3 regions of the Streptomyces sp. NPDC091387 genome follow, and region 2 is predicted to be linked to each of the others. Evidence: riboswitches for the same ligand, from Rfam matches in the RefSeq annotation. Region 2 holds a riboswitch; each other region holds the start of a gene.
What was found. Region 2 has a riboswitch for cobalamin ahead of ACIQM0_RS20510 (ABC transporter substrate-binding protein). Riboswitches for the same ligand answer to the same signal wherever they lie in the genome.

Region 1: it holds a riboswitch for cobalamin, as region 2 does, so the genes downstream of both, ACIQM0_RS09090 (cobalamin biosynthesis protein) here and ACIQM0_RS20510 (ABC transporter substrate-binding protein) in region 2, are expected to answer to the same signal.
Region 3: it holds a riboswitch for cobalamin, as region 2 does, so the genes downstream of both, cobN (cobaltochelatase subunit CobN) here and ACIQM0_RS20510 (ABC transporter substrate-binding protein) in region 2, are expected to answer to the same signal.

What each region holds. Positions count from the first base shown of each region.
Region 1 is NZ_JBIVTZ010000003.1:487,426-489,682, forward strand. Features, by position in the region: gene ACIQM0_RS09085 (cobyric acid synthase) at 1-35, opposite strand, end outside; gene ACIQM0_RS09090 (cobalamin biosynthesis protein) at 32-1,045, opposite strand; cobalamin riboswitch at 1,190-1,323, opposite strand; gene ACIQM0_RS09095 (hypothetical protein) at 1,494-1,727, opposite strand; gene ACIQM0_RS09100 (anion permease) at 1,740-2,257, opposite strand, start outside.
Region 2 is NZ_JBIVTZ010000009.1:260,712-262,968, forward strand. Features, by position in the region: gene ACIQM0_RS20505 (FecCD family ABC transporter permease) at 1-189, opposite strand, end outside; gene ACIQM0_RS20510 (ABC transporter substrate-binding protein) at 186-1,253, opposite strand; cobalamin riboswitch at 1,289-1,477, opposite strand; gene ACIQM0_RS20515 (beta-ketoacyl-[acyl-carrier-protein] synthase family protein) at 1,567-2,257, opposite strand, start outside.
Region 3 is NZ_JBIVTZ010000015.1:26,838-29,094, forward strand. Features, by position in the region: gene cobN (cobaltochelatase subunit CobN) at 1-966, opposite strand, end outside; cobalamin riboswitch at 1,038-1,190, opposite strand; gene cobG (precorrin-3B synthase) at 1,238-2,257, shown strand, end outside.

The sequences.
Region 1 (2,257 bases), on a different contig from region 2:
GAGGTGGTCCCGGCGACCAGCAGCCCGCCGCTCATGTCGGTCTCCGTCCTGAGGTGCGCGTACCCGGGGCGTGCGGCCCCGAGCCGTGCGTCGAGGCGATCCGTCGTGCGGCCGCGGCCGCGCCCAGGCGGGCCGCCACGCTCACGCCGAGGGCCAGCGCACCGATCCGGCGCGACAGCCGTACGGCGCGTTCGATGTCCTCGGTCTCCACGGCCCGGCCCGTCTCCCCGTTGAGCACGGGGCGGTGCTCGACCCGGCCGCCGTAGGCGAGGGTGCCGCCCAGGCGGACGCCGAGGGCGCCCGCGAAGGAGGCCTCCACGGGGCCCGCGTTGGGGCTCGGGTGCTTGGCCGCATCCGCCCGCCAGGCCCGCAGCGCCCCCCGGGGCCGTCCGCCCGCGGCCACGGCGAGCAGCGCCGTCAGCCGGGCGCCCGGCCAGCCCGCGAGGTCGTCGAGGCGGGCCGAGGCCCAGCCGTAGCGCAGGTAGCGGGGCGACCTGTGGCCGACCATGGCGTCGAGGGTGTTGGCGGCCCGGAAGCCGACGAGTCCGGGGACCCCGCCCAGCGCACCCCAGACCAGGGCGCCGACCACGGCGTCCGAGGTGTTCTCGGCGACGGACTCCACCACGGCGCGGGCGATCTGCGGTCCGTCCAGGGACTGCGGGTCGCGGCCGCACAGGTGGGGCAGCCGCTCACGGGCCAGGGCGAGGTCCCCGGCGGCCAGGGCGTCCCCGATGGACCGGGCCTCGCGCCCCAGCGACGTACCGCCGACGACGGACCAGGTGGCGGCGGCGGTCAGGGCCACGGACGCGGCGGGACGGCGGCGCAGCGCGCGGGCGGCCAGCGCGGCACCCCCCGCGGCGCCTCCGGCGCAGACCAGGGTGTGCAGTGCGCCCCACCCGCGGTGGTCGCGCCACAGACGGCGTTCGACGTCTGCCGCGGCCCGCCCGAAGGCGGCGACCGGGTGTCCCCGGCGGGGATCACCGAGCAGCAGATCGCCGATCAGACCGGCCGTGGCGCCGTACGCGAAGATGCGATCGGCACGCACGGTTCAGCCGGCCGTCACGCCTCGAAGGACCTTCGTGCGGGCAACGGGTGGAAGGGGCGGCGCAGATACGGACGCACGGCGGCCGGGCATGGCGATATGTCCTCACTCAGGGTCCGCGCCCTGGTTCGACGTGACCGGCGACGAGAGTCTCCTGGCTCCCGGATCCGCAGTTCCCCCGGTCTTCCAGTCCACGTGGCGTGGACCGTGACTTCCGGTGGTGGGGGACTGCTCCCCGGTGACAGTGGCGGGACCGCGCCGGATTCGCACCGGCTTCCTCTGCTGTCGCCGTAATGGCTCCGGCAGTCCACCACGCTCCGCGAACGTCAGTCAACCTGCCGTTGACCTGCGACGGTGCAGTGTGCTGAGACCCACATCGGGCCGGACGCACACGAGGTGCGTCCGGCCCGATGAGCAGGAGCGGGAAGGGCCCCGCGGGGCCCTCCGGCCGTCAGGCGACGATCATGTAGATCCCGTAGGCCACGGCCGCCGCGCACAGCCCGAAGCAGACGTACGCGCCCGCGCGGGCCAGCATCAGGGACCCGCCGGCCTGCCCGCCCTGCGCGGCCGGTTCCGGCTGCCTGGAGAGGCCGACGATGCCCAGCGTGAAGAGGCCCACCAGGGCGACGGTGGCGACGAGAGAGACACCGAAGACGGTGCCGAGGGCTGCCCAGTCGATGTTCATGGGGATGTGTCCTTACACCGTGGCGGGTCGCGCCGGGTCGGCTACGGGTCCGGCCGGGGCCGGGATGGTGGTCTTGAGGTCCTGCTGCGCCTGGGCCGCGGTGGGCGGCGGGCTGACGGCCGCTATGGCGGCGGTGACGACGCCCGCGGGTTCGGCGTCCCCGGCAGTGCCGTTCCGGCCGCCGGGTGCGACGTCGTCCTGGCCGACCGGCTTGCGGCGCGACAGGACCCAGATCGCTCCGGAGCCCGCGACCAGCAGCACGGCGACGAGCACGACGCCCCAGGTGCCCTGCTGGGTGAGGAACTCCGCCCCCGCGCCGACCAGACCGGCGGCCGGCAGGGTCAGACCCCAGGCGACGAACATCCGGGTGGCGGTGGACCAGCGGACCACACCGCCCCGGCGGCCGAGGCCCGCGCCCATCACGGCGCCGGAGCAGGACTGGGTGGTGGAGAGGGAGAAGCCGAGGTGCGAGGAGGCCAGGATGACCGTCGCCGCACTGGTCTGGGCGGCGAAGCCCTGGGGCGGCCTGA
Region 2 (2,257 bases):
GATCCTGGCCGGGCCGATGGTGACGGCCACCGCGACGGACAGGACGAGCAGCAGGAACCCACCGGCCCACAGGAGTCCGCCGCGGATGCCGCGGATGCCTCTGGTTCCCCTGGTGCCGGGACGTCCGCGCTCACCGGCAGCGGGGAGTGCGCGCTCCCCCGCCTGCGCGGCCCGTTCGGTGTCCGTCACCCCGTGAGCCCGAAGGTACGCAGCCCGGCGGCGACGCGCTCCACGCCCTCGACCGTACGGATCGACGGGTTCATGGCCTGGCCGCTGAGCAGCACGTAGCGCTTGTGCCGTACGGCGTCCATGTTCTTCGTGGCGGGGTTGGACTCCAGGAACGCGATCTTCCGCGAGGCGCTCTCCGCGGTCTCCGACTTGCGGGTCAGATCGCCGATGACCAGCACGTCCGGGTTGCGGTCGGCGACCGTCTCCCAGTTGATCTGCGGCCATTCCTCATGGGTGTCGTCGAAGACGTTCTTCGCGCCGAGCTCGCGCGTGATGACGCCGGGCGCCCCGCAACAGCCCGCCAGGTACGGGGACTCGGCGTTGGCGAACCAGTACATCAGGGTGGCGCCGGAGGCGTCGATGCCGTCGGTGGCCTTCCGTACCCGGGCACGCAGCTGCGCCACGAGCTTCTCGCCCCGCTCCGGAACCCCGAACACCTTCGCCAGCTCGCGTACTTCGCCGTAGACGCTGTCCATGGTCAGCGCTCCGGTCCGGACTCCGTCGCCGTCCTTGCTGTTGTCCTTGGCGGTGCAGTCGGCGGGCGAGACGTAGGTGGGGACGCCCAGCTTCTCGAACTGTTCCCGGGGAGCGACGCCGCCCTTGGCGAGCGTCGACTCGAAGGAGGCGCTGACGAAGTCGGGCTCCTGGTCCAGGACCTTCTCCGACGAGGGGCGGTTCTCGGAGATCCTCGGGACGCCGGCGTTGGCCTTCTCCAGCCCCTTCATCACCGGGTCGGTCCAGGTGGCGGTGGCGGCCAGCCGGTCGGCGAGGCCGAGCGAGAGGAGGATCTCGGTGGACCCCTGGTCGACCGGGACGGCCCGGCGCGGGGCGGCGTCCACGGTGACGGTGCGCCCGCAGTTCTTCAGGGTCACCGGATAGCCCTCGCCCCCGGTGGGCTTGGCTGCGGAGCTGTCACCCCCACCGCCGCAGGCGGTCAGCAGGACGATTCCGGCCGTGAGCAGGGCGGCGGAGCGGGCGTGGCCGGCTATGGGCGGCACGGAGTACCTCGGCGTCTCTGGGCCCATGCGCGGGGCCCGGTGTACGGAGTTCCGCGACCCGGTGCCGGACCGCGGGTGCCAGCAGGTCTTCGGACTCGGGTTCGTACGGTCGGGACGCCTTCCCGGGAACCCATGGGTCTCCCAGTGGCCGTTGGCCCCGCCCGTCCCCCTCACCGCTGCGCGTCAGTTCCGGATTCGCACCGGATTCCCTGACCCCTACGTGGAGTTCGACTGGCCCAGGCACGCTACCACGGGCTTCCACGCAGCTCAGCGGCGGTGCGGCCGACAGAACGGGCGGGGTCCCGGCCCGCTCCACCGGCCCCCTCCACCGGCCCGGTCGCTAGGGCCGCAGGAGCGCGACCACGGCGTTGTGTCCACCGAATCCGAACGAGTGGCTGACGGCGCGCCGGACCGGCAGCACCAGCGGCTGCTTGGTGACGCAGTCGATGTCGAACCCGGGCGCGGGCGCGTCCAGGTTGGCGACCGGCGGGATGATTCCGCGCTGGAGGGTGAGGATCGTCAGTCCCGCCTCGATCGCTCCGGCCGCGCCCATGCAGTGGCCCAGTACGCCCTTGGGCGCGGTGACCGGCGGCCGGTGCGGGAAGACCCGGCCGATGAGGGCGGCCTCGGCCGCGTCGTTGCGCGGTGTGGCCGTGCCGTGGGCGTTGATGTGCTCGACATCCGCGGCCTGCCAGCCAGCGTCGCGCAGCGCGGCCTCGACGGCGGCCTGGGCGACCCGGCCGTCGGGGTGCGGGCTGGTGGGGTGGTGGGCGTCGGTGGTGGCGCCGGTGCCCGCGAGCAGCGCGCGCGGCTCGGCGCCCCGGGCCTCGGCGTCGGCCGCGCGCTCCAGCACCATGACGGCGGCGCCCTCCCCCATGACGAGCCCGGCCCGGTCGGCCGCGAAGGGCCGGCTGAGCCGGGACAGGTCCCCGTCCGCGTGGGCGGCCGCGCCGGATCTGGCGAATCCGGTCATGGCGATCGGGAAGAGGGTCGATTCGGTGGCCCCCGCGATGGCCAGATCGCACTGCCCG
Region 3 (2,257 bases), on a different contig from region 2:
GCGGAGCCGGGCGTGGCGTACGGCGATCCCGGCGACCCGGGCGGCGCGCTCGGGGTCGGCGACGTACGCCGGGAGGCCGTCCTCGTCGATCTCCTTGAACGAGAACGGGACGGTGATCAGGCGGCCGTCGAACTCGGGGACCGCGATCTGGCTCGCGGCGTCCAGCGGCGAGACGCCCTCGTCGTTGTCCTCCCAGTCGGTCCGCGAACTGGTGAGGCAGAGCGCCTGGAGGATGGGCACGTCGAGGCCGGTGAGGGCCCCGGCGTCCCAGGACTCGTCGTCACCGCCGGCCGACGCCTCCGCGGGCCGGGTGCCGCCCGCCGCGAGCACGGTGGTCACGATCGCGTCGGCGTCCCGCAGCGCGTCGACGAGCTCGGTCTCGGGCGTGCGCAGTGAGGCGACGAACAGCGGCAGGGCGCGGGCGCCCGTGTCCTCGACGGCACGGCACAGGGTCTCGATGAACGCGGTGTTGCCGCTCATGTGGTGGGCGCGGTAGTAGAGCACCGCGATGGTGGGGCCGTCCGTCGCACGGGGGGTGCGCTCCAGCGGGCCCCAGGAGGGCGCGGGGGCGGGCGGTTCGAAGCCGTGGCCGGTGAGCAGCACGGTGTCGGACAGGAAGCGGGCGAGCTGCTCCAGGTTGGCGGGGCCGCCGTGCGCCAGGTAGGCGTGGGCCTCCGCGGCGATGCCGATGGGGACGGTGGAGGCGGCCATCAGCTGGGCGTCGGGGGCCTGTTCCCCGGTGAGGACGACGACCGGGCGTCCGGTGGCGAGGACGTGGTCGAGGCCGTCCTGCCAGGCACGGACGCCGCCGAGGAGACGTACGACGACCAGTTCGGTGCCCTCCAGAAGCTGCGGAAGGTCCTGGAGCGGGAGCCGGGAGGGGTTCGCGTAGCGGTAGGTGACCGGGCCGTTGGCTGCCCTGGCGCTGAGCAGGTCGGTGTCGGACGTCGACAGGAGCAGGATCATGCGGCGTCTGGCCTTCCTCGGGGTATCCACGCCCCGGGCGGTGTCGGAATGGGACTCCCCTGCCCGGCCGGAGCCGGGTGGACGGGGAAGGGAGTTCCTGACTCACCCGGTCGGTGCGACCGGATTCACAGTGGCGGGACCGCGCCGGAATCGCACCGGGCTTCCTCCCCTGTCGCCGTCTGTGGCGACGACGGGCCGGACAGCCCGTCGCTAGGCATAGTAAGGGGCACCTATCAACTGGGGCTCATACGGATCTGATGAGATGGTCGGTATGCTCGCCGCCATGCCCCCACCTGCCATCCTTCCCGCGCGCACAGGAGACGCTTCTCCCCGTGCCCGTGGCGACGCCTGCCCCGGGACGCTGCGGCTGCACCGGGCGGACGACGGTGCGCTGGCCCGCGTCCGGATCCCCGGTGGCGTGCTGAGCGCGGCGCAGGCCGATGTGCTGGGGGAGTTGGCGGAGCGGCTGGGCGACGGTGAGTTGCATCTCACTTCGCGCGGCAACGTGCAGCTGCGCGGCCTGGGCCCGGACTGCGGCGGCGAACTGGCCTCCGGGATGGCCGAGTCGGGGCTGCTGCCCTCCGAGCGCCACGAGCGCGTCCGCAACATCGTGGCGTCCCCGCTCTCCGGTCTCGACGGCCGGGGCGAGCGGGACGTCCGGCCGTGGCTGTCCGCGGTGGACGAGCTGCTGTGCGCGAGTGACGCGGCGGCCGGTCTGTCGGGGCGGTTCCTGTTCGCCCTCGACGACGGACGCGGCGACGTGGACGCGCTGGGCGCCGACGTGACCCTGCTGGCGCGGAGCGACGGCGGGGCGACTCTGCGGGTCGGCTCCGCGGAGAGCGCGGTACGGATACCCGGCGCACGGGCGCCGCGGGCCGCCCTGATCGCCGCAGAGGCCTTCCTCGACGCCGCGGCCGGCTCCGGTGCCTGGCGGGTGGCGGATCTGCCCGGGGGCGGCGAGCCGCTCCTCGACGAGATTGTACGGCGGCTGCGGCAGGCCGGAATCAGCTCCGGACCCACCGCCGTCCCCGCCCGCCCGGAGAAATCCGCGCCCCCTGATCCCGGCATCGTGACCGGCCCGCACGGCACCGTCGCGCTGTCCGTCGGCGTGCCCCTCGGGCGTATCGGCGCCCACCAGTGGCAGGCGCTGACCGGCACCGCCAGGCACCGCGGGAACGGCGAACTGCGGCTGACCCCGTGGCGCGGCGTCGTCGTACCCGGGCTGGAACGGGGGCGGGCCGCGGCGGCGCTGGACCGGCTGGGGGCCGCCGGACTGGTCATCGGGCCCCAC